Linked DNA regions of Rhizobium sp. SSA_523. The protein of the gene in region 2 interacts with the protein of the main gene of each other region in a pairwise test. Links are inferred from orthologs where the notes say so. Each region holds a gene or a part of one and is shown on either strand. Other genes may lie near its edges. The genes, in order: rpe and eno.

Region 1 (13,146 bases), 230 kb from region 2 along the record:
GCCTGGACCAGGCGCTTCCGGTTGCGGTCCATCTCGGCGTAGAACCGCGCGAAGGTGAGCCCCATGGTCGTCGGCTCGGCATGGATGCCGTGGCTGCGCCCGATGCGGATCGTGTCCTTGTGCTCGAATGCCCGGGTCTTGAGCGCGTTGAGCAGCCGGTCCATGTCCGAAAGCAGGATATCGGCGGCGCGCACCAGCTGGATGTTCAAGGTCGTGTCCAGCACGTCCGAGGATGTCATGCCCTGGTGGACGAAGCGCGAGTCGGGGCCGACAAATTCCGCAAGATGCGTCAGGAAGGCGATGACGTCATGCTTGGTCACGGCTTCGATCTCGTCGATGCGCGCGACGTCGAAGGTCGCCGCTCCGCCTTTCTCCCAGATGGTGCGCGCGGCCTCCTTGGGAATGACGCCGAGATCGGCCAGCGCATCGCAGGCATAGGCCTCGATTTCGAACCAGATGCGGAATTTGGTTTCGGGCGACCAGATGGCGACCATTTCAGGCCGGGAATAGCGGGGGATCATCGAGGCTTCCTTGGCGGTTTCTTGGTGTTGGCCCCGCTTTAGCAAGAAGAGGGCGCAAGACCAAGCCTGTTGTTCCGTCAGCGGGTCAGGCGAAGAAGCATGGCCGCAGCGGCGCAGAGGAGGAGCGGGCCGAAGGGCAGATAGAGCCTAAGGCCGATGACGAGGAACTGGTAGACGGCGGATGCCGAGGTGAAGCCGAGCTGCAGCAACCAGATGCGGCTCAGCGGCTCTGCATGCCATCTGGCATAGAAGCTGCGGTAATCGAGGGCGAAGAGGGCCGCCGTCACGCCGATGGTGGAGAGGGCAAGCAGGCTTGCGATGATCAGGAAGAGAAGGCTCCGCCTGCCGCCCAGCCGCGCTTTCAGCTGCGGGGCCAGCGCTGCGGTGACAAGCCAGGCGAGGGCGGCGCCGCCGGCGAAAACCGCAATCAGCCGGCTTTCCTCAGCCTCGATCTGTCTTTCCCCCTGCATCAAGGCAAGGGCGGCCAGTGCGCCACAACAGGCACTCCAGACGATGGCGCCGGAGAGGACCGGCACGATCCGTCCGGATCGTGATGACTTTCCCTCCGACCTCATGCGTCTCGTGGTCATTGTGACATTCGATCCTCACGGTCGCGGCAGATGGCCGCAAACTCTCGACTTTATGTCGACCGGCTGTCCGCTGCCTGCCGCAGCCCGTCAATATTGGCGCGATAGGCAGCAACACCGTCTCCCTTGTAGATTGCCGAACCCGCCACGAAGACATTGGCACCGGCCCTCGTCGCCGCGCCGATCGTCTCCACCGTAATGCCGCCATCGACCTCCAGATCGATCGGCCGGCTGCCGATCATCGCGGCGGCGGCGGCGATCTTGTCCAGCATGGCCGGAATGAACTTCTGCCCGCCGAAGCCCGGATTGACGCTCATGATCAAGATGAGGTCGATATCGTCCAGAACGTTTTCCAGAACCGAAAGAGGGGTTGCCGGATTGAGAGTGACGCCGACCTTCTTGCCGAGCGACCGGATGGTCTGCAGGGAGCGGTGCAGATGCGGGCCAGCTTCGGCATGAACGGTGATTCCGTCGCAGCCGGCCTTGGCAAAGGCCTCGAGATAGGGATCCGCCGGCGCAATCATCAGATGGCAGTCGAAAAAGGCCTGGCTATGAGGCCGCAGCGCCTTGATGACATCGGGCCCGAAGGAGATGTTGGGGACGAAATGACCGTCCATCACGTCGAGATGCACCCAGTCGGCGCCGGCTTCCACGACATCGCGCACTTCCTGGCCAAGCTTTGAAAAATCGGCGGCGAGAATGGATGGGGCGATACGGATCTGCGACGGCATGGGTTCCTCCAGGGAGATGATGCGCCGCTCTACCATTCCCGCAGGGCCGGCACAATTGCCCGTCAAGACGAAGGTCCAAGCGCAGCGAGGCTCCCTTTTTGCGGACCGCGCTATCGCCTAGTCGGTTTCCGGACCGACGAGCTCGAAATGGTCGTCCTGCCATTGCTGGAGCCGGAACGGATTGCGGCGCAATTCGTGGTCGGCGCCGAACTCTACGGGTCCTACCGCCGTCTCTGTCTGCATGCTTTTCAGCGTGTCGAGCAAAGCGCTGCCGCCCGCTTGCGCCGCGGCCATGCCTGCCTTGGCAACCTGCATGGCGGCGAAGGCGGGCAGGACATAGCCTTCCGGTTCCACGCCCTGGTCGCGCAGCACGGTGACCGCCGCCTCTGCCCCCGGCAGGCGCCGGTAATCGGGCAGGGCAATGGCGAGGGTGGAATCGGCGAGCGGCACCGGGCGGTCGGCGGCGCGCATCACATCGCCACCCAGAAAGGTCAGCTGCGCGCCGTCGGCTTCGGCATCCCTGGTCATCACGGCGACATCCGAACGGTCGCCGCCGACCACGACATGGCTTGCCCCGGCGCCGACGAGCCGGCGCACGAGCGACAGCTGCTGCTCCTGTCCGGGGCGGAACGTATCGACGAAGCTCGGCTTGATGCCGCCGGCCTCGATCTTCTGGCGCACCGTGCTGATCAGTTCGCGGCCGTAAATCGTCCCGTCGTCCACCAGGGCAACGGACCGGGTCCTGAACCGCGACAGGATGATATCGGCCATCTTCTGCGCCTCCATGCCGTCCACCGGCGCGAGGCGGAAAAACGGCCATTGGTAGCGATGCGCATCCTCCATCAGGATCCTGGACCGCACCGAGACGGATATGGCCGGAATGGCTTTCTCCTTCAGGACCGGCAGGGCATCGGCAACCGTCTCCACGCACAAGAAGCCGACCGCGATCGTGGCGCCGGCCGCGGCAAGCGCCTCTGCAACCGTCCGGCCCTGGCCTTCCTCGCAGGTCTCGTTGATGCTGACCACCGCGTTTTCGTTCCCAGCCGCGCGCGCGCCGGCCAGGATCTGCGCGCCGAGGGCGGCATAAGGTCCCTGCTGCGGAGCAACGACGCCGATCACGGCGGCGCGGGCGGCGCCGGCCGTCGGCAATCCCGAGGCAAGCGCGGCAAGGCCCAGCATGGCGGCGATGGACGGAACAGATTTCATACGCTTTGTTTTCCTCTCATCGCCTACATTTAGCTGCACTGCAGCGCCGGTCAAAGGAAAACCGAAGCGGACCTGCATTGGCCGGCCAACGCTTCGTCCGCTTGGTCTATTGGGGTGACGCAGGTTCCGGTCGGAAAACCATGGGACACTTTTCCAAAACCTGCTTGGGCACCCGGCATGGCTGAGCGCTTCACGCCCAGGCAAGGGTCCAAAAGGCGCCGATCCCGCAAGGCTTTCGATGGACAAGAGAGCCGCTCATGCCCATATGCTGGTGTGAAGCCGGAACCGGGCGGGACTTCGCCGAACGATAACCTGTGCCTGCCAAGATCCTTTGGTTCCGGCAGTGTCCTGTCCCGGCATCGGCGACCACTTGCGGGACTATTCAGCTTAGCGTGGAGAATGAATGTGACAGTTTCGGATGCAAACGGAGGCCAGCCGGCCAATCCTGTTTCGCGCAACGCACCCGCGGCGGATCCCGCACCTGCAAGCTTCACGCCTGACGGGCCGCAGCCGGTCGATCCTGTCCATTACCGCAACGGCATGGCGCGCTATGCGGGACATGTCCAGGCGGTGACGACGGAGTGGCAGGGGGTTCGGCGGGGCGTGACGGCGACGGCCGCCTGCTCGGTATCCGATGATCCGCCGACTGTGCTTGCCTGCCTGAATGTGGCCAATGCGAAGAATGCGATCTTCGAGAAGAGCGGCTATTTTGCGCTGAATGCCCTGGCGGCCCACCACCAGCCGCTGGCACGGGCGCTGGCCGGCTTCGAGGACCTTCCGACCGAGGAGCGGTTTTCGCTTGGCATCTGGCAAAGGCTGGTGACCGGCGCGCCGGTCCTGTCCGATGCGCTGGTGGCCTTCGACTGCCGCCTCCTGGAGGTCAAGGTCATGTCCACGCATATGGTGCTGTTCGGCGAGGTGGTGGGCCTGCATCTCGGCCCCAAGGCGGAAGCGCTGATGTATCTGGACCGGAGTTTTCACGCGCTGTAGACATGAGGACCGGGGGGAAAAGGATAATGGACGATACATCTCTGCCAGCCCTGCCGACGTCCATCGACGGGATGATCGCGCTGCTCGAAGGCCAGGATTACCTGGCGTCGCGCGCGCTTGCCACGGTCATCTACCTGTCCTTGAAGATGAGGCGGCCTTTGCTTCTCGAAGGTGAAGCGGGCGTGGGCAAGACCGAAATCGCCAAGGCGCTTTCGGCCTCGCTCCACCGACCGCTGATCCGGCTGCAGTGCTACGAGGGCCTGGATGTCGCATCGGCGGTCTATGAGTGGAACTACCCGGCCCAGATGCTGGAGATCCGCCTGTCGGAAGCGGCGGGATCGAGCGACCGGGACCGGATTTCGGCCGATCTCTACAGCGAGCGCCACCTCATCCGCCGCCCGGTGCTGAAGGCACTGTCGCAGCCGGGCGAGCCTGCGCCGGTGTTTCTGATCGACGAACTGGACCGCGCCGACGAGGCCTTCGAGGCCTATCTTCTCGAAGTCCTGTCCGATTTCCAGGTGACCATTCCCGAGCTCGGCACGATCAAGGCGGCGGAACCGCCGATCGTCATCATCACCACCAATCGCACGCGCGAGATCCACGATGCCCTGAAGCGGCGCTGCCTCTATCACTGGGTCGATTATCCCGATGCCGACCAGGAATTGTCGATCCTCCATCGCAAGGTGCCCGGCGCCGGTTCGGCTTTGTCGCAACAGGTCGTCGCCTATGTGCAGAAACTGCGGGGCATCGACCTCTTCAAGAATCCCGGCGTGGCGGAGACGATCGACTGGGCGACGGCGCTGACCGAGCTCGACCGGATGGCCCTCGATCCCGAAACCGTCTCCGACACGCTCGGCACGCTGTTGAAGTATCAGGACGATATCGCCCGTGTGCAGGGCGGCGAGGGGGCGGCGATCCTGGCAGAGGTCAAAGCGGACCTGATGGCGCGCTGACGGTGTGAATGAAGGAGTGAGGCGATGGGCGCAGCGGATGAGTTTGCCTTGCCGCCGGACCAGGTGCCCGGCGAGGGGCGTCTGGCCGACAATATCCTTCATTTCTCACGCGTTCTTCGCAGGGCCGGATTGAAGACCTCGCCGCAGGCGACGCTCGATGCCGTATCCGCCGTGCAGGCCATTTCCATCGGATCGCGCGACGAGTTCCATGCCGCATTGGCCAGTATCTTCGTCAAGCGGCGGGAGGACATGGCTGTCTTCGACGAGGCCTTCCGGCTGTTCTGGCGCAAGCGCGAGCTGATCGAGAAGATGATCCAGATGATGTCGCCGAAGGCGGCCGATCACCGGGAGCGGGAAAAACCGAAGCCGGCGGCGGCAAGGGTCAGCGACGCGCTGTTCGATCGTCACGCAAGCCCGCCAAAACGCGAGGCACCGCCGGAGATCGAGAGAGAGGCGCGGCTGACGGCTTCCGCATCGGATGTGCTCCGCAAGGCCGATTTCGCGCAGATGAGTGCTGCGGAACTGGCACTGGCGCGCCGGGAACTCGCCCGGCTGGTGCTCCCGCTCGACACGGTGACGACGCGGCGCTTCCGCGCCACCCATCGCCCCGCCCGCATCGATCCGCGACGCACCTTGAAAGCCGCCATGCGCACAGGCGGTGCGCTGATCCTGCCGCAGTTCAAACGCCCCCGAAAGGAGAGCCCGCCGCTGGTGGTGCTGGTCGACATATCGGGATCGATGAGCCAGTATAGCCGCATCTTCCTGACCTTCTGCCATGCCATGATGGAAAAGCGCCGGCGCTGCCATGTCTTCCTCTTCGGCACGCGGCTGACCAATGTGACGCGCGCCTTGCGCCATCGCGATCCCGATGACGCCATGCAGGCCTGCGCCGCGGCGGTCCCCGACTGGTCGGGAGGAACGCGCATCGGTGCGGCGCTGGCGCGCTTCAACCGCAGCTGGGGGCGGCGCGTCCTCGGCGGCGGGGCGGTGGTGCTGTTGATCAGCGACGGGCTGGAGCGGGATGATCTCGCCGAGCTGGAGCTGGAGATAGACCGCCTGCACCGGAGCTGCCGCCGGCTGATCTGGCTCAATCCGCTTCTGCGCTTCGAGGGTTTCGAGGCGCGCGCCCGGGGTGTTCGGGCAATCCTGCCGCATGTCGACGAATTTCGCCCCATGCACAATCTGAATTCGCTTGCCGATCTTGCGGCGGCGCTTTCCGGCCTTACATCGCAGTCTGCAGATCCACGAGACTTTCTCGCCCCTTCGGGCCATCCGCCACCGAAAAGGAGATCCACATGACCGGCACGATCGATCCGCTTCGCACGGCAGAGGCCTGGCGGCTGGATGGCCGCCCGGTCGCCCTGGCCACTGTCATCGAAACCTGGGGCTCGGCGCCGCGCCAGGCCGGCAGCCATCTGGTGATCGACGCCGAGGGAAATTTTGAGGGCTCGGTTTCCGGCGGCTGCGTCGAGGGTGCGGTGATTGCGGAGGCGCAGGATGTCATCGCCTCGGGTCAGGCGAAAATGCTGGAATTCGGCGTTGCGGACGAAACCGCCTGGCGCGTCGGGCTCTCCTGCGGCGGCCGGATCCGCGTCTATCTGGAAAGGCTGGATTGATGCAGCTTCAGCTTCTTGCCGCGCTCAATGCGGCGCGTCAGGCCCGTCGGGCGGCGGTGTTGGTCACCAATCTGGCAACCGGCGAAGCGCAGCTTCTGCTGGAGGGCGACGTCTGGCCGGAGGCTTTCGAAGAGGCCGCTTCCAAAGCACTGCTGGCCGGAAAATCGGCAGCAGTGGAGGTGGAGGGCGCGGACCATTTTCTTGCCGTTCATCTGCCGCCGCCGCGGATCGTCGCCATTGGCGCCGTTCATATCACCCAGGCGCTTTCGGCGCTTTCGGCGGTTCTGGGCTACGATCTGACGATCATCGATCCGCGCACCGCCTTCGCGACCCCTGAACGTTTCGGCGCTGTCGATCTGATTGCCGACTGGCCGGAGGATGTGCTGCCGGCGCGCCCGCTCGATGCCTATACGGCGCTGGTGGCGGTGACGCATGATCCGAAGATCGACGATTTCCCGCTTGCGGAGGCGCTGCGGACCAAGTGTTTCTACGTCGGCGCGCTGGGCAGCCGAAAGACCCATGCCAAGCGGGTCGAGCGTCTGACCGGACTGGGGCTCGAGGCGGAGCAGATCGGCCGGATCCATGCGCCGATCGGCCTTGCCATCGGCGCATCCAGCCCCGAGGAGATCGCGCTCGCCATCCTGGCGGAAATCGTCCAGGCATTCCGCAACCGTCCGCTGGCGGGACGCGCATGAAATTCGGCCCGCTGCCCACAACAGAGGCGGAAGGCGCCATCCTGGCGCATGGCGTCGTGCTCCCCGATGGGCGGCTGTCCAAGGGCACAAGGCTTTCCCAGGCGGATCTTGCCCGGCTTCTTTCCAACGATATCGACAGCGTCATCGTTGCGCAGCTTGCGCAAGACGACCTGACCGAGGACGTGGCCGCGGAGAGGCTGGTGGATCCGGTGCTTTCGCCTGGCATTCGAAGCGCTCCGGCGAGCACCGGCCGCGTCAATCTCTATGCCACGGAAAACGGCCTTTTGCGCGTCGACAAAGAGGCTGTCGATGGATTCAACCGCATCGATCCGGCGATCACCCTGGCGAGCCTTGCCGATTACAGCGCCGTCCATGCCGGCGACATGGTGGCGACCATCAAGATCATACCGCTGGCTGTGCCCGGAGCGATCGTCGAGACGGCGGCGGCGGTCCTGCGAGGTCGGCGGGCCCTGACCCTGAAACCCTATCGGGCGCACGGCGTGGCGCTGATCCAGACACGCTTGCCGCAGCTCAAGACCTCCGTCATGGACAAGACCGCCGAACGGCTGCAGCGGCGGCTGGCGGCATCCGGCAGCGTGGTGACAGGCGAGCAGCGCGTGGCGCATCGCGAAGACGAGGTCGCTGCGGCAATCACATCCGCCCTGCAGCAGGATCATGGATCGGGGCCGCATATGGTCATCCTGTTCGGCGCCTCAGCCGTCTGCGATGCGCATGACGTCCTGCCGCAGGCGATCCGCAAGGCCGGCGGCGTGATCGACCGCGTTGGACTGCCGGTCGATCCCGGCAATCTTCTGGTTCTGGCCCATTGCGGCGCCGTGCCGATCATTGTGGCGCCCGGCTGCGCTCGTTCGCCGAAGGAGAACGGATTCGACTGGATCCTGAGCCGGCTCATGGCGGGCGAAGTCCCATCCGAAGCGGATTTGTCGGGTCTGGGTGTTGGAGGACTGCTGATGGAAATTCCAAGCCGCCCGCGACCCCGGGAGGCCGATCGGCCAAGCCTCGCCGGACGCGATATCGGCGCCATCCTGCTTGCCGCCGGGCGGGCCAGCCGAATGGGAGAGGCGGGGCACAAATTGCTGGCCCGGTTCGACGGCGTGCCGCTGGTGCGCCGGATGGCGGAGCGGGCGCTCGATGCACTGCCGGGTCCTATCGTCGCCGTCACCGGCTATCGCGCTCCCGATGTTGCTTCGGCCCTTCACGGTCTGCCGCTGACGGTTGTCGACAATCCGGACTTTGCCACCGGCATGGCGAGTTCGCTGAAGGCGGGGCTTTCGGCGGCGGTCCTTTCCGACAGCGCGGGCGTCATGGTTCTCCTGGGCGATATGCCGGGGCTCACATCGGACGATCTGCAGCGGTTGAGCCAGGCTTTTGTCGAGGCGGAAGGACGCGCCATCGTGCGCGCGGTTGCCGCCGGCAAGCGCGGCAATCCGGTCATCCTGCCGCGTAGCACCTTCGCCGACCTGATGGCGCTGGAAGGCGATGTCGGCGCCCGCCACGTGATCGAAACCTGCGGCCTGCCGATCATCGACGTCGAGATCGGCGAGGCGGCGCATCTGGATGTCGACACGCCCGAAGCGGTGCTTGCCGCCGGAGGCATATTGCCTCCCATGAAGCAAGTGCCGGGATAGAGCCATGGACAATGCGGCGATCGAAGACATGTTCGAGGCTTTGGGATCGGTCAGCATCCGCCGCATGTTCGGCGGCAAGGGCATCTATCACCAGGGCATCATCTTTGCGCTCGAACTGCGAGACGAGATCATGCTGAAGGCCGATGCCGAGACGGCGCCGCTGTTTGCCGCCGCCGGCGCCCGGCAATGGTCCTATGAGGGAAAATCCGGCAAGGCCGTCCTGATGCCCTACTGGACGATACCGGAAGAGGCGCTGGACGATCCGGACAGCATGGCGAAATGGAGCCGGCTTGCCTTCGAGGCCGGACTGCGCGCATCCAGACCTTAGGGTCGAATTTGCACACGGTTTCCGGCGCGTCCCGCGGGGACATGGCGGAAATCGCTATACCCCGCGTCACGAAGCCTTGACGGATATTGATCCACCGGCGGCTTCGCTCCTCGGACCCTGATCGGGTCCTAATGCGCGTCAGCCTGCCTGCAGCAGGCGGACCGCATGACTCGTGAAGGCGGAGAGAGGGGTTGGCAGGGCATCGATGGCAAACCAGCCGAAGTCGGAGAGCTTGTCCGGCTCCGTCAGGACCGGATCACCATTGAAATCGTCCGTCACGTAAAGCACGGAGATCCAGTGCTGGCGATCGGCCTCGATCCGCTGCTCGCTGACGCCGAGGCAGTGGAGGGCACCGATGACAAGGCCGGTTTCCTCCTGCGCCTCGCGCCGCGCGGCATCCTCGGAGGATTCCATATGATCGACCTTGCCGCCCACGATGTTCCAGTGGCCGGCTTCCGGTGCCTTCAGGCGTTTGTAGAGAAGGATCTTGCCATCGTCGCGCCGGATTACGAGACCGGCGCCGAAACCCGGAAAATCAATGCCGGGAAGAGCCATCTGGCATCAGCCCTTGGCGTTGGCCACGATCAGCATGAAAGCCGGAATGTCGTCGCCGAAGCCGACCGGCGTCGGGCCGTCATCGTCATCACGGCGGCGGCGGCGTTCGCGGTGGTCGTCATTGGCAGGATAGGGGCGCGACTGGTTGCGGCCACCATTCTGCGGCTTGCGATGGTCTGCCTTCTGAAGTTCTGCCGCCACGCTGTCCGTCCTTTGTTCCTTTGGAGCCCGTTCACTGGGAGCCCGTTCAATGGGAGCCCGTTCAATGGGAGCCCGCTCAGTGGGAGCCCGTTCGCTAGGAGCCCGCTCGCTGGGAGCCTGCTCGATGACTTCGGCAGTATCGGCTGCCCGGATGTCAGCTTTATGACCGCGCTTGGACCGTCCACGATCCCGATCCCGATCCTTGTCGCGCTCGCGAGACTTGCCGCGCGCCCGACCGCTATCCTGGCTCTCCATCGGAGGCGGAAGCGCAGACAGATCGCCGCTTTCCCATTCGATCTGCTGGCCGATCAGCTTTTCGATCGCGTCGAGATATTTCGAGTCGGATTTGGTGACGAGGGTGAAGGCACGTCCGGATCGGCCGGCGCGGCCGGTGCGGCCGATTCGGTGGACATAATCCTCCGCATGGATCGGCACGTCGAAATTGAAGACATGGCTGACATCGGGAATGTCGAGGCCGCGCGCGGCGACGTCCGAGGCTACCAGAAGCGTGATCTGATTGTCCTTGAAGCCGGCCAGCATATTGGTGCGGGAGCGCTGGTCCATGTCGCCATGCAAGGCGCCGACGGAAAAGCCGTGGCGTTCGAGCGAGCGGAACAGATCCGCGACATCCTTCTTGCGGTTGCAGAAGATGATCGCATTCTTGAGATCATTCTGCGCCCGGATGAGCTCGCGCAGCACTGCGCGCTTCTCGTAATCCTTGTTGTGCGAAGCGACGAGGCGCTGCGTCACGGTCTTGGCGGTGGAGGAGGGCGGTGCCACCTCGACACGCTCCGGGTTCTGCAGGAAGCGATCCGCCAGCTTCTGGATTTCCGGCGGCATGGTGGCCGAGAAGAACAGGGTCTGGCGGGTAAAGGGGATCATCTTGGCGATCCGCTCGATATCCGGGATGAAGCCCATGTCGAGCATGCGGTCGGCTTCGTCGATGACGAGGATTTCCACACCCGTCATCAGCAGTTTGCCGCGCTCGCAATGATCGAGAAGCCGGCCGGGCGTGCAGATCAGCACGTCGGCGCCGCGCTCCAGCTTGCGGTCCTGCTCGTCGAAGGAGACGCCGCCGATCAGCAGCGCCACGTTCAGCTTGTGGTTCTTGCCGTATTTTTCGAAATTTTCCGCAACCTGCGCCGCGAGTTCGCGCGTCGGTTCCAGAATGAGCGTCCGCGGCATGCGAGCCCGGGCGCGGCCCTTCTCGAGAAGGGTCAGCATCGGCAGGACGAAGGAGGCTGTCTTGCCTGTCCCCGTCTGTGCGATCCCGCAAATATCGCGCCGCTGGAGGGCGGGCGGGATGGCACCGGCCTGAATCGGCGTAGGCGTTGAATAGCCCGCGTCGGTCACGGCGGAAAGGACTTTCTGGCTCAAGCCAAGATCAGCAAAAGTGGTCAAAGAGAAAACTGTTTCCGTTCGGTTCTGTGGAAGAACTCTGTGAGTCGGATCCGTATGAACGTCCGACGATGGCCGCGACATAAGCGCAAAGCCCGGCAAAGTCAAGAAAAGCGGTCAAAATGCGGCGCAAATGGTGAATTTGAGCCCCAGAACGGCGAAATGCCGAAAAAGCCGGAGGAGAGGCAGCGGGTGCGACGGGACCGGCCGCTCCGCGCAGGGCCGTCCGGCGTCACATATAGGTCGTCAGTTTCATGCCGGCATTGAGGAAGCGGATCGGATCCACCGCGTCACCATTGCGGCGGACCTCGTAGTGAATATGCGGTCCGGTCGACCGGCCGGTCGAGCCCGCTTTGCCGATGACGTCACCGGCTTCCACATGCTCGCCGACGCTCACCAGGGCCGCGGACAGATGCCCGAAGCGCGTGGTGATTCCCTGGCCGTGATCGATCTCCACCATATTGCCATATCCGCCGGAATAGCCGGACGAGATGACCTTGCCGCGCCCGGTCGCCTTGACCGGCTGGCCAATATCGGCGCGAAAATCAATGCCGGTGTGCAGGGCCAGGCGGCCGAGGAAAGGGTCGACACGGTTGCCGAAGGGGCTGGTAATGCTGTCGCCGGGTGCGGGATTGCCGAAAGGCAGGTCCTTGGCCGTCTGGCGGACATTGTCGAGGCGGTTCAAGGCAGCGTCCAGCTGGTCGAGAGAGGCATCGAAGGCGTTGAGATGCATCGGCTCGACGAAGGGGCCGCCGGTATCGCTCCCAAGCTCCGGCGCCTGGATTGGCAGGGCAACGCCGATCGGGCGCATGATCGCCGCCATCGCGCTCGCCTTCTTCTCCGCATCGGCCGTCAATTCGTGGATGCGGGAAAACTGTTCCTGCTCGATGGTCTTCAGCGAGAGCGTCACCTTGGAAAAGACGCGGTCCGCCCGATCGGCCACGCTTTCGTCGGCATGCGAGAAGGCGGTCGAGAGTCCGGCAGGCGATGCAGCGGGCGAGAAAGCGGAGGCCGTGGTCCGTGCCTTGGTGTTCTGGTCGGCGGAGAGGAGATGATCGATCGCCTTCAGGCCATCGCCGAGCATGGCCTGCTTGTCGCGCTTCTGCGGCTGGAAGGCATTGACCGGCGGCGCGGCTTCGCCGCCAAGGCCTTGCTCTTCCGCCCGCTCCATCAGGTCCCCGAGCTTGCCATGGCGGGAAAACAGGGCGCTCTGCTGTTCGAGCAGCTTTTCCACCTTCTGTTCCACCACCTGCTGGTCGAGAAGCTGGCGGGAGGTGATCCGGTCGAGCTGCGCCCGGAGGGCCGAAATACGGTCTTCATAATCATGCTGGATACGCGCCTGGCGGGCCATTGCCGCGCCGATCAGGTCGTCGCGCAGGACGAGATAGGTGGTCGCGGCGAGATAGCCGATCGTGAAGACGAGGACGAAACAGAGACCGAGGCCTGCCATCCAGGGACGGATCGCCATGTGGCGGATGCGATCGCCTGAAGCGAGGATCAGCACGTGCTGTCTGGCACGCTTGCCGAAAACACGATTGTCACCCGCCTCTGCCAAATCCGTCTCCCGTACGACTCGCTCAGCGCGATCAGCCTTGCCGGGATTACACCCTGTTAAGGTTAATGACGGGTTAAGCCGGTCGGCGTGGGGCGCGGGGCGCGGGGGCGGGAGGCGCTTGGAAGGCCGCAGGCCCGTCAGGCGTGGCTGGTGGCGGTCAA
Region 2 (9,346 bases):
TCTTTGCGGATCTGAAGCAGGAATTCGGCTTCCCGGTGCTCACCGACGTCCATACCGAGGAGCAATGCGCGATCGTTGCCGAGACGGTGGACGTGCTGCAGATCCCCGCCTTTCTGTGCCGGCAGACCGATCTCCTGGTCGCCGCCGCCGCGACCGGCCGTGTCATCAATGTCAAGAAGGGGCAGTTTCTGGCGCCCTGGGACATGAAGAATGTGCTGGCCAAGTTCACCGAAAGCGGCAATCCGAATGTGCTCCTGTGCGAGCGGGGCGCATCCTTCGGCTATAACACGCTGGTTTCCGACATGCGGTCGCTGCCGATCATGGCCGATCTCGGCGCTCCGGTCATCTTCGATGCGACACATTCGGTGCAGCAGCCGGGAGGGCAGGGCGGCTCGACCGGCGGCGAGCGGCGTTTCGTCGAGACCCTTGCCCGCGCAGCCGTCGCGGTCGGCGTGGCCGGCCTGTTCATCGAGGCGCATGACGATCCCGATCACGCGCCGTCCGATGGCCCGAACATGGTCCGCCTGGCGGATCTGGAACGCCTGCTGGAGCGGCTGATGGCGCTCGACACGGTCGCCAAGACGGTCTGAGCAGAGGCCGGCTGGATAGCCGTCTTCGGCGCGGATGGCGTGCTGCCATCGCCATCCGCAGGACGGGGTCGGGCTGTCATGCTCCTGCCATTGTATTTTCTGTGCCTTTGGATAAGACAGGCAGTGATTTCCACCGCACTTACCAGCAGGAAAAGCTCATGACAGCCATTACCGATATCGTCGCGCGCGAGATTCTCGACAGCCGCGGAAACCCGACCGTCGAAGTCGATGTTCACCTGGAAGACGGCAGCATGGGCCGCGCCGCGGTTCCCTCGGGCGCCTCGACCGGCGCGCATGAAGCCGTTGAATTGCGGGATGGCGGATCGCGTTATCACGGCAAAGGCGTGGAAAAGGCGGTCGAAGCCGTCAATGGCGAGATCTTCGACGCGATCGGTGGCCATGATGCGGAAAACCAGATCCTGATCGACAATCTGATGTGCCAGCTGGACGGCACGCCGAACAAGTCGCGCCTCGGCGCCAACGCCATTCTCGGCGTGTCTCTCGCTGTCGCCAAGGCGGCCGCCGAATCATCGGGCCTGCCGCTGTTCCGCTATGTCGGCGGCCCGAATGCGCGGCTTCTGCCGGTTCCGATGATGAACATCATCAATGGCGGCGCGCATGCCGACAATCCGATCGACTTCCAGGAATTCATGATCATGCCGGTCGGCGCAGAGAGCATCCGCGACGCCGTGCGCATGGGCGCGGAAGTCTTCCACGTGCTGAAGAAGGAGCTGGCTGCGAACGGCCACAACACCAATGTCGGCGATGAAGGCGGCTTCGCACCAGGCCTGAAAAGCGCGCCGGAAGCGCTCGATTTCATCATGAAGTCGATCGAAAAGGCCGGCTACCGTCCGGGCGACGACATTCATCTGGCGCTCGACTGCGCTTCGACCGAGTTCTTCAAGGACGGCAGATATGCCATGGAAGGCGAGGGCCGCAGCCTGGAGCCGGAAGCCATGGCGGATTATCTTGCCGAACTGGCGGGCAAATATCCGATCATCTCGATCGAAGACGGTATGGCCGAGGATGATTGGGACGGCTGGAAATATCTGACCGACAAGATCGGCGACAAGGTGCAGCTGGTGGGCGACGATCTCTTCGTCACCAATTCCGCCCGCCTGCGCGACGGCATCAAGATGGGCGTCGCCAATTCCATCCTCGTCAAGGTGAACCAGATCGGCTCGCTGACCGAGACGCTGGATGCCGTCGAAACCGCCCACAAGGCCGGCTACAGCGCAGTCATGTCGCACCGCTCGGGCGAGACGGAGGATTCGACGATTGCCGATCTCGCCGTCGCCACCAATTGCGGGCAGATCAAGACCGGCTCGCTGTCCCGTTCGGACCGGATTGCCAAATACAACCAGCTGATCCGCATCGAGGAGCTCCTCGGTCCGCAGGCGGGCTTTGCCGGCCGCTCGATCCTGAAGGGCTGATCGGCTCCCTCGCGGTTGCATTCAGGATGGCGGTGCTGCGAGGCGCCGCCATTTCTCTTTTCTGACAGGCGATCGGACTTCGACGAGGATCAACCATTGCTTAAGCATGTTCTGTCACCTTGACGCTCAGGTACTGCGTTACAGGGCATAATCTCGCATGTGGACGAGACATCACAAAAAACGAAAATTCGGCCGGCTGGTCATCCCCGCCATCACCGTCGCTTTCGTCTCCTATTTCGGCTATCACTCGGTGCACGGCAATCTCGGGCTCGTCGCCACGGAGAAATTCGAGCGCACGCGGGTTGAACGTGCAGCGGAATTGTCCAAATTGGTAAAGAAGCGAGAGGCGCTGGAGCGGCAGGTGCAACTGCTCAGCGATGGATCGCTTGAAAAGGACATGCTTGACGAGATCGCGCGCTACCAGCTCAACGTGTCGCGCGGCGATGAAATTGTGATCTTCAACAACTACTTCTGAATTAACCGAAATCCGGTTAAGGTTCCAATTCATTAATAAATACAGCTGCTTAATATTCATGTGAGCCATGCATTTAGGGCATTGCTGGCCCCTCCTTTCTTGCCTATGGTGTTCATAACCAAACAAACACGCAGGGAGGTTATGAATGGCGCCCAAGCAAGCCGCGTCGGCAGCCGGTCGGAAGACGGCGGCAAAGCCTGCAAAATCCAATGGCGGAGCCATTGCCGAATTCGACAAGGCCGAGGAACTCAAGGCCTATCGCGAAATGCTGCTCATTCGCCGTTTCGAGGAAAAGGCCGGCCAGCTCTACGGCATGGGCTTCATCGGCGGCTTCTGTCATCTCTACATCGGCCAGGAAGCCGTCGTCGTCGGCATGCAGATGGCGTTGAAGGACGGTGACCAGGTCATCACCGGTTACCGCGATCACGGCCATATGCTCGCTTGCGGCATGAGTGCGCGCGGCGTTATGGCGGAACTGACGGGACGCCGCGGCGGTCTTTCCAAGGGGAAGGGCGGCTCGATGCACATGTTCTCCAAGGAAAAGAATTTCTACGGCGGCCATGGCATCGTCGGCGCGCAGGTCTCGCTGGGGACCGGCCTTGGCTTTGCCAACAAATATCGCGGCAATGACAATGTCTCGCTCGCCTATTTCGGCGATGGCGCGGCCAATCAGGGCCAGGTCTATGAGAGCTTCAACATGGCGCAGCTGTGGAAGCTCCCGGTCATCTACGTGATCGAGAACAACCGTTATGCCATGGGCACATCGGTGTCGCGCGCCTCCGCCCAGACCGATTTCTCCCAGCGCGGCGCCTCCTTCGGCATTCCGGGGCTGCAGGTGGACGGCATGGATGTGCGCGCCGTCAAGGCTGCCGCCGACGAGGCCGTGGCGCATTGCCGCTCCGGCAAGGGCCCGATCATTCTCGAAATGATGACCTATCGCTATCGCGGCCATTCCATGTCGGATCCGGCCAAGTATCGCTCCAAGGACGAAGTGCAGAAGATGCGCTCGGAGCATGACCCGATCGAGCAGGTCCGTCAGCGCCTGATGGACAAAGGCTGGGCCTCGGAAGACGAGCTGAAGACCATCGACAAGGATGTTCGCGATGTCGTGGCCGACAGTGCCGATTTTGCCCAGAACGATCCGGAGCCGGATGTATCCGAGCTCTACACCGACATTCTGCTCTGATTTCGGGGAGGGACCCTAATGCCAATCAATATCCTGATGCCCGCCCTCTCTCCGACCATGGAAGAAGGCACGCTGTCCAAGTGGCTGAAGAAGGAAGGTGACACGGTCACCTCCGGCGACGTGATCGCCGAAATCGAAACCGACAAGGCGACGATGGAAGTGGAAGCGGTTGACGAAGGCGTCATCGGCAAGCTTCTGGTCGATGCCGGCACCGAAAACGTCAAGGTCAACACGCCGATCGCCGTTCTGCTGCAGGAAGGCGAAAGCGCGGATGCCATCTCTGACGCGCCGAAGGCCGATGCAGCGAAGGCCGACGCAGCGACCGCCGATGCGGAGCAGGCTGATGCCGATACGCCGGCGGCAACATCGGAGGCAGCTGGCGGCAAGGCCCGCGAGGCCGCGGCCGAGCCGAACTCCTCGGCCGACAACAAGGTTCCGGCTCAGCCAAAGACCGAGGTCGCCGCCGATCCGGACATCCCGGCCGGCACCGAGATGGTGACGATGACGGTGCGTGAAGCGCTGCGCGATGCCATGGCGGAAGAGATGCGTCGCGATGCGGATGTCTTTGTCATGGGCGAGGAGGTCGCCGAATACCAGGGTGCATACAAGGTCACGCAAGGCCTGCTCCAGGAATTCGGCGCCAACCGGGTGATCGATACGCCGATCACCGAGCATGGCTTTGCCGGCGTCGGCGTTGGTGCTGCCATGGCAGGTCTGAAGCCGATCGTCGAATTCATGACGTTCAACTTCGCCATGCAGGCGATCGACCAGATCATCAACTCGGCTGCCAAGACGCTCTATATGTCCGGCGGTCAGATGGGCGCACCCATGGTGTTCCGCGGCCCCAACGGTGCGGCCGCCCGCGTGGCCGCGCAGCACAGCCAGGATTATGCGGCCTGGTACAGCCACGTGCCCGGTCTCAAGGTGATCCAGCCCTATACGGCGGCAGACGCCAAGGGCCTGCTGAAGGCGGCGATCCGCGATCCCAATCCGATCATTTTCCTGGAGAACGAAATCCTCTACGGGCAGTCCTTCGAAGTGCCCAAGCTCGACGATTTCGTTCTGCCGATCGGCAAGGCCCGCATTCACCGCAGCGGCAAGGATATCACCCTTGTGTCCTGGGGCATCGGCATGACCTATGCGGTCAAGGCCGTTGCCGAGCTGGAGAAGGAAGGGATCGATGTCGAGCTGATCGACCTGCGGACCATCCGTCCCATGGATCTCCCCGCCATCGTCGAATCGGTCAAGAAGACCGGCCGGCTGGTGACCATCGAGGAAGGCTATCCGCAGTCTTCGGTGGGCGATTTCATCGCCAATCGCGTGCAGCGGGAAGCCTTCGACTATCTCGATGCACCGGTGCTGACGATTGCCGGAAAGGATGTGCCGATGCCTTACGCGGCCAATCTCGAAAAGCTCGCACTGCCGAATGTCGGCGAAGTGGTCCAGGCCGTCAAAGCCGTCTGCTACAAGTAAGAGGAGGGCAGGCTCATGCCGATCAACATTACCATGCCCGCCCTCTCGCCGACCATGGAAGAGGGCAATCTTGCCAAGTGGCTCGTCAAGGAAGGCGATACGGTCAAGTCCGGCGATGTGATTGCCGAGATCGAGACCGACAAGGCAACGATGGAAGTCGAAGCCGTCGATGAAGGCATTGTTGCCAAGATCGTGGTTGCGGCCGGCACCGAGGCCGTGAAGGTCAATGCGCTGATCGCCATTCTCGCCGAAGAAGGTGAGGATGTCGCAGCTGCCGCCGCGGGTGGCGGCTCGGCCGCCTCGGCACCGAAGGCCGAGACCGGCAACAAGGAAGAGCCAAAGGCGGAGGTCCAGAAGGCCGAACCGGCCGAGCGGCAGGAGACGCCAGACGTGAAGGCACCCGCCAAGGCGGACACCGCGGAGGCAGCGTCCTCCGCCTCCGGCGAGCGCGTCTTTTCCTCGCCGCTGGCGCGTCGCCTGGCCAAGGAAGCCGGCATCGATCTCTCCAGGCTGTCCGGATCCGGACCGAAGGGCCGCGTCGTCAAGTCGGATGTCGACAAGGCCGTGGCGAGCGGCTCGGCCAAGCCTGCTGAAGGCAAGGCGGCCAGCCCGGCTGCCAGTGCCGGCGCGGCTTCCACCGGCGCCTCGGCTCCCGCAGCTCCGATGGCCAAGGGCATGGCGGATGACGCCGTTCTCAAGCTCTTCGCAGAAGGCTCCTATGAGCTTCTGCCGCATGACGGCATGCGAAAGACGATTGCCGCGCGTCTGACCGAATCGAGCCAGACCGTGCCCTCGTATTTCGTGTCGATGGATTGCGAACTGGATGCGCTTCTGGCTCTGCGGGCCGAGATCAACAAGTCCGCGCCGATGATCAAGACGGAGAAGGGCGAGGTTCCGGCCTACAAGCTGTCCGTCAACGATTTCGTCATCAAGGCCATGGCTCTTGCTCTGCGCGACGTGCCCATGGCGAACGCCTCCTGGACATCGACGGCGAGGGTGAAGCACAAGCATTCCGATGTTGGAGTTGCCGTGGCCATTCCCGATGGGCTGATCACGCCGATCATCAAGAAGGCGGAAACCAAGACCCTGTCGATCATCTCCAACGAGATGAAGGATCTGGCCCGCCGCGCCCGCGACAAGAAGCTGAAGCCGGACGAGTATCAGGGCGGCACCACGGCCGTCTCCAATCTCGGAATGTTCGGTGTGTCGAACTTCACCTCGATCATCAACCCGCCGCATGCATCGATCGTCTCGATCGGCGCCGGCATCGAAAAGCCGGTGGTCAAGGGGGGTGAGATCAAGATCGCAACCGTCATGACGGCCACCTTCGCTTTCGATCACCGGGTGATCGACGGTGCGCTCGGCGCCGAACTGGCAGCGGCCTTCCAGCGGCATATCCAGAACCCGATGGGCATGCTGGTGTGATCCGGGAGGCGGATGGATGAAATCCGTTCTGTGCTTTGGCGATAGCCTGACCTGGGGATACGATCCCGTATCCCTCGGTCGGCACGATTACGCCGATCGCTGGACGAGCGTGCTCGCAGCAGCGCTCGGACCGGGCGTCACCGTGATCGCCGAAGGACTGAACGGGCGCACCACCGCCTATGACGATCATCTGGCCGATTGCAATCGCAATGGCGCAGCGCTGCTCCCGAGCGTTCTGGAGGCCCACAAGCCGCTGGATCTGGTGATCGTCATGCTCGGCACCAATGACATGAAGCGCGGCATTGCCGGATCGGCGACGCTGGCGACGAATGGCATGAAGCGGCTGGTGCAGCTGATCCGTCACCATGTCTGGGGCTTCGACTTTGAGGCGCCGGATATTCTCCTCGTCGCGCCGCCGAAGACATGCGAAACCGCCAATGCGCCGTTCGCCGCCATGTTTCGCGGTTCGCTGGAGGAATCGGCCATGCTGGCGAGCCTCTACCGCGATCTGGCCGACGAAATGGCCTGCGGCTTCTTCGATGCGGGGTCGGTCGCAACCACGACACCGCTGGACGGCATCCATCTGGATGCGGAAAACACGCGGGCCATCGGCCGGGGTATCGAGCCGATCGTCCGCATGATGCTGGGCGTCTGATCCCGCCAGGGCGGGGTTGATCAGGATCAAGGAGGAAGAGCGGGCGGCGGGAGTAGCATGATGATCGAAGTCACGACGACGGAGAAAAGATCATGTCACATACGCCACATCAGCTCGCCGAGGAATTTCCGGCGCACCTCGTGCAGATGCGCCGCCTGCGGGAAAGAGACGGGCACTTTCACCGGATCTGCGCTCAGTATGAGGATGTCAATCATCGCATCCATCTGGCAGAGACGGATGTAGAACCCTGTGACGATGCCTATATGGTCGGCTTGCGCAAGCAACGCCTGGCCCTGAAAGACGAAATTTATGGGATGTTGATGCGGGCAGAGCCGTCGACCGAGGAGAACGAGGTCTAGCAAGCGGCAACCGGCGCCTCCATTCCTGAAACCAATGGAAAAGAGCGGCTGAGACGGCCGTTCGAAGTTCTGGAAGGAGTGGAAGCGCCCATGGCTCAATCCTATGACGTCATCATCATCGGCTCCGGCCCAGGCGGCTATGTGACGGCGATCCGGGCCGCACAGCTCGGCTTGAAGACCGCCATCGTGGAACGCGAGCATCTCGGCGGCATCTGCCTGAATTGGGGCTGCATCCCGACCAAGGCTCTGCTCCGGTCGGCGGAAATCCTCGATCATGCCCATCATGCCAAATCCTTCGGCCTCACGCTGGACGGCACCATGACGGCGGATGTGAAGGCCGTGGTCGCGCGCTCCCGCGGCGTATCCGCCCGGCTGAACGGCGGCGTCGCCTTCCTGATGAAAAAGAACAAGGTCGACGTGATCTGGGGCGAGGCTAAGCTGACCAAGCCGGGCGAGATCAGCGTCGGCAAGATGTCCAAGCCGGTCGTGCAGCCGCAGAATCCGGTCCCGAAGGGCGTGCTGGGCGAGGGAACCTATAGTGCCAAGCACATCATCGTGGCAACCGGCGCAAGGCCGCGCGCGCTTCCCGGAATAGAGCCAGACGGCAGATTGATCTGGACCTATTTCGAAGCGATGAAGCCGGAGTCCCTGCCGAAATCCATCGTCGTTATGGGCTCCGGCGCCATCGGCATCGAATTTGCGTCCTTCTACCTGTCCATGGGCGTCGACGTGACGGTCATCGAGCTGATGGACAATATCATGCCGGTCGAAGACGTGGAGATCTCCACCTTTGCCCGCAAGCAGCTTGAGAAGCGCGGCCTGAAGATCATCACGGGGGCGAAGGTTTCCAAGGTCGACAAGAGCTCCGATTCGATCACCGCGCATGTCGAGACGAAGGACGGCAAGGTCAGCCAGATCACGGCGGACCGTCTGATCTCGGCGGTCGGCGTGCAGGGCAATATCGAGAATCTGGGCCTGGAAGCGCTCGGCGTGAAGACCGAACGCGGCTGCATCGTGATCGATGGCTACGGCAAGACGAATGTCGAAGGCCTCTATGCGATCGGCGATGTGGCCGGCCCGCCGATGCTTGCCCATAAGGCCGAGCATGAAGGTGTCATCTGCGTGGAGAAGATCGCCGGCGTGCCGGGCGTCCACCCGATGGACAAGGCGAAGATCCCGGGCTGCACCTATTGCAATCCGCAAGTGGCCTCGGTGGGCCTGACCGAAGCCAAGGCGAAGGAAGCAGGGCGCGACATTCGCGTCGGCCGTTATTCCTTCGCGGCCAATGGCAAGGCCATCGCGCTCGGCGAAGACCAGGGCATGGTCAAGACGATCTTCGACAAGCAGACCGGTGAGCTGATCGGCGCGCATATGGTCGGGGCAGAGGTGACCGAGCTCATCCAGGGTTTCGTCATCGCCATGAACCTGGAGACAACGGAAGAAGAGCTGATGCATACCATCTTCCCGCATCCGACCCTGTCTGAAATGATGAAGGAAAGCGTTCTCGACGCCTATGGCAGGGTGTTGAACGCCTGATGCTGTGCCTTGCCCCGCGCCGGCCATTGTGGCCGGCCGCGCGGGCAACCATATGGGTGTCCGAAGCATGGAGGACGGTCATGGAAGGTTTGGGTTTTCTCGGCACGATCATCATCGGCGGCTTGGCCGGATGGTTGGCCGGCATGTTGATGGACCTGCGCTTCGGCGTGTTCATGAACATCGTTATCGGCGTGGTGGGCGCGGCTTTGGCAAG

What was found.
Region 1: the proteins of eno (region 2) and rpe interact in binary tests that used the Escherichia coli proteins (3 or more experiments, as listed by UniProt). The link is inferred for Rhizobium sp. SSA_523 from one-to-one orthologs.

Annotation. Positions count from the first base shown.
Region 1 is NZ_CP129382.1:1,072,783-1,085,928, reverse strand. Bases 1-2,970 are described here. They hold rpe (ribulose-phosphate 3-epimerase), read right to left. Parts: upstream 1,840-2,970; coding sequence 1,162-1,839; downstream 1-1,161. Other genes in these bases: QTJ18_RS13615 (ABC transporter substrate-binding protein), read right to left, coding at 1,957-2,970; QTJ18_RS13625 (hypothetical protein), read right to left, coding at 599-1,111; purB (adenylosuccinate lyase), read right to left, coding at 1-521. In the rest of the region: more of QTJ18_RS13615, read right to left, coding at 2,971-3,045; QTJ18_RS13610 (flavin reductase), read left to right, coding at 3,586-4,035; QTJ18_RS13605 (AAA family ATPase), read left to right, coding at 4,062-4,988; QTJ18_RS13600 (vWA domain-containing protein), read left to right, coding at 5,013-6,287; QTJ18_RS13595 (XdhC family protein), read left to right, coding at 6,284-6,604; QTJ18_RS13590 (XdhC family protein), read left to right, coding at 6,604-7,299; QTJ18_RS13585 (NTP transferase domain-containing protein), read left to right, coding at 7,296-8,948; QTJ18_RS13580 (TfoX/Sxy family protein), read left to right, coding at 8,953-9,276; QTJ18_RS13575 (NUDIX domain-containing protein), read right to left, coding at 9,415-9,831; QTJ18_RS13570 (DEAD/DEAH box helicase), read right to left, coding at 9,838-11,433; QTJ18_RS13565 (M23 family metallopeptidase), read right to left, coding at 11,663-12,985; QTJ18_RS13560 (ferritin-like domain-containing protein), read right to left, coding at 13,123-13,146. UniProt on the Escherichia coli protein: Catalyzes the reversible epimerization of D-ribulose 5-phosphate to D-xylulose 5-phosphate.
Region 2 is NZ_CP129382.1:848,977-858,322, forward strand. What follows is about bases 1-2,885. They hold eno (phosphopyruvate hydratase), read left to right. Parts: upstream 1-748; coding sequence 749-2,023; downstream 2,024-2,885. Other genes in these bases: kdsA (3-deoxy-8-phosphooctulonate synthase), read left to right, coding at 1-590; QTJ18_RS12490 (FtsB family cell division protein), read left to right, coding at 2,181-2,498; pdhA (pyruvate dehydrogenase (acetyl-transferring) E1 component subunit alpha), read left to right, coding at 2,644-2,885. Outside these bases: more of pdhA, read left to right, coding at 2,886-3,684; QTJ18_RS12500 (pyruvate dehydrogenase complex E1 component subunit beta), read left to right, coding at 3,703-5,157; QTJ18_RS12505 (pyruvate dehydrogenase complex dihydrolipoamide acetyltransferase), read left to right, coding at 5,173-6,582; QTJ18_RS12510 (SGNH/GDSL hydrolase family protein), read left to right, coding at 6,599-7,237; QTJ18_RS12515 (HP1242/YdcH family protein), read left to right, coding at 7,330-7,596; lpdA (dihydrolipoyl dehydrogenase), read left to right, coding at 7,687-9,132; QTJ18_RS12525 (GlsB/YeaQ/YmgE family stress response membrane protein), read left to right, coding at 9,213-9,346. UniProt on the Escherichia coli protein: Catalyzes the reversible conversion of 2-phosphoglycerate (2-PG) into phosphoenolpyruvate (PEP). It is essential for the degradation of carbohydrates via glycolysis.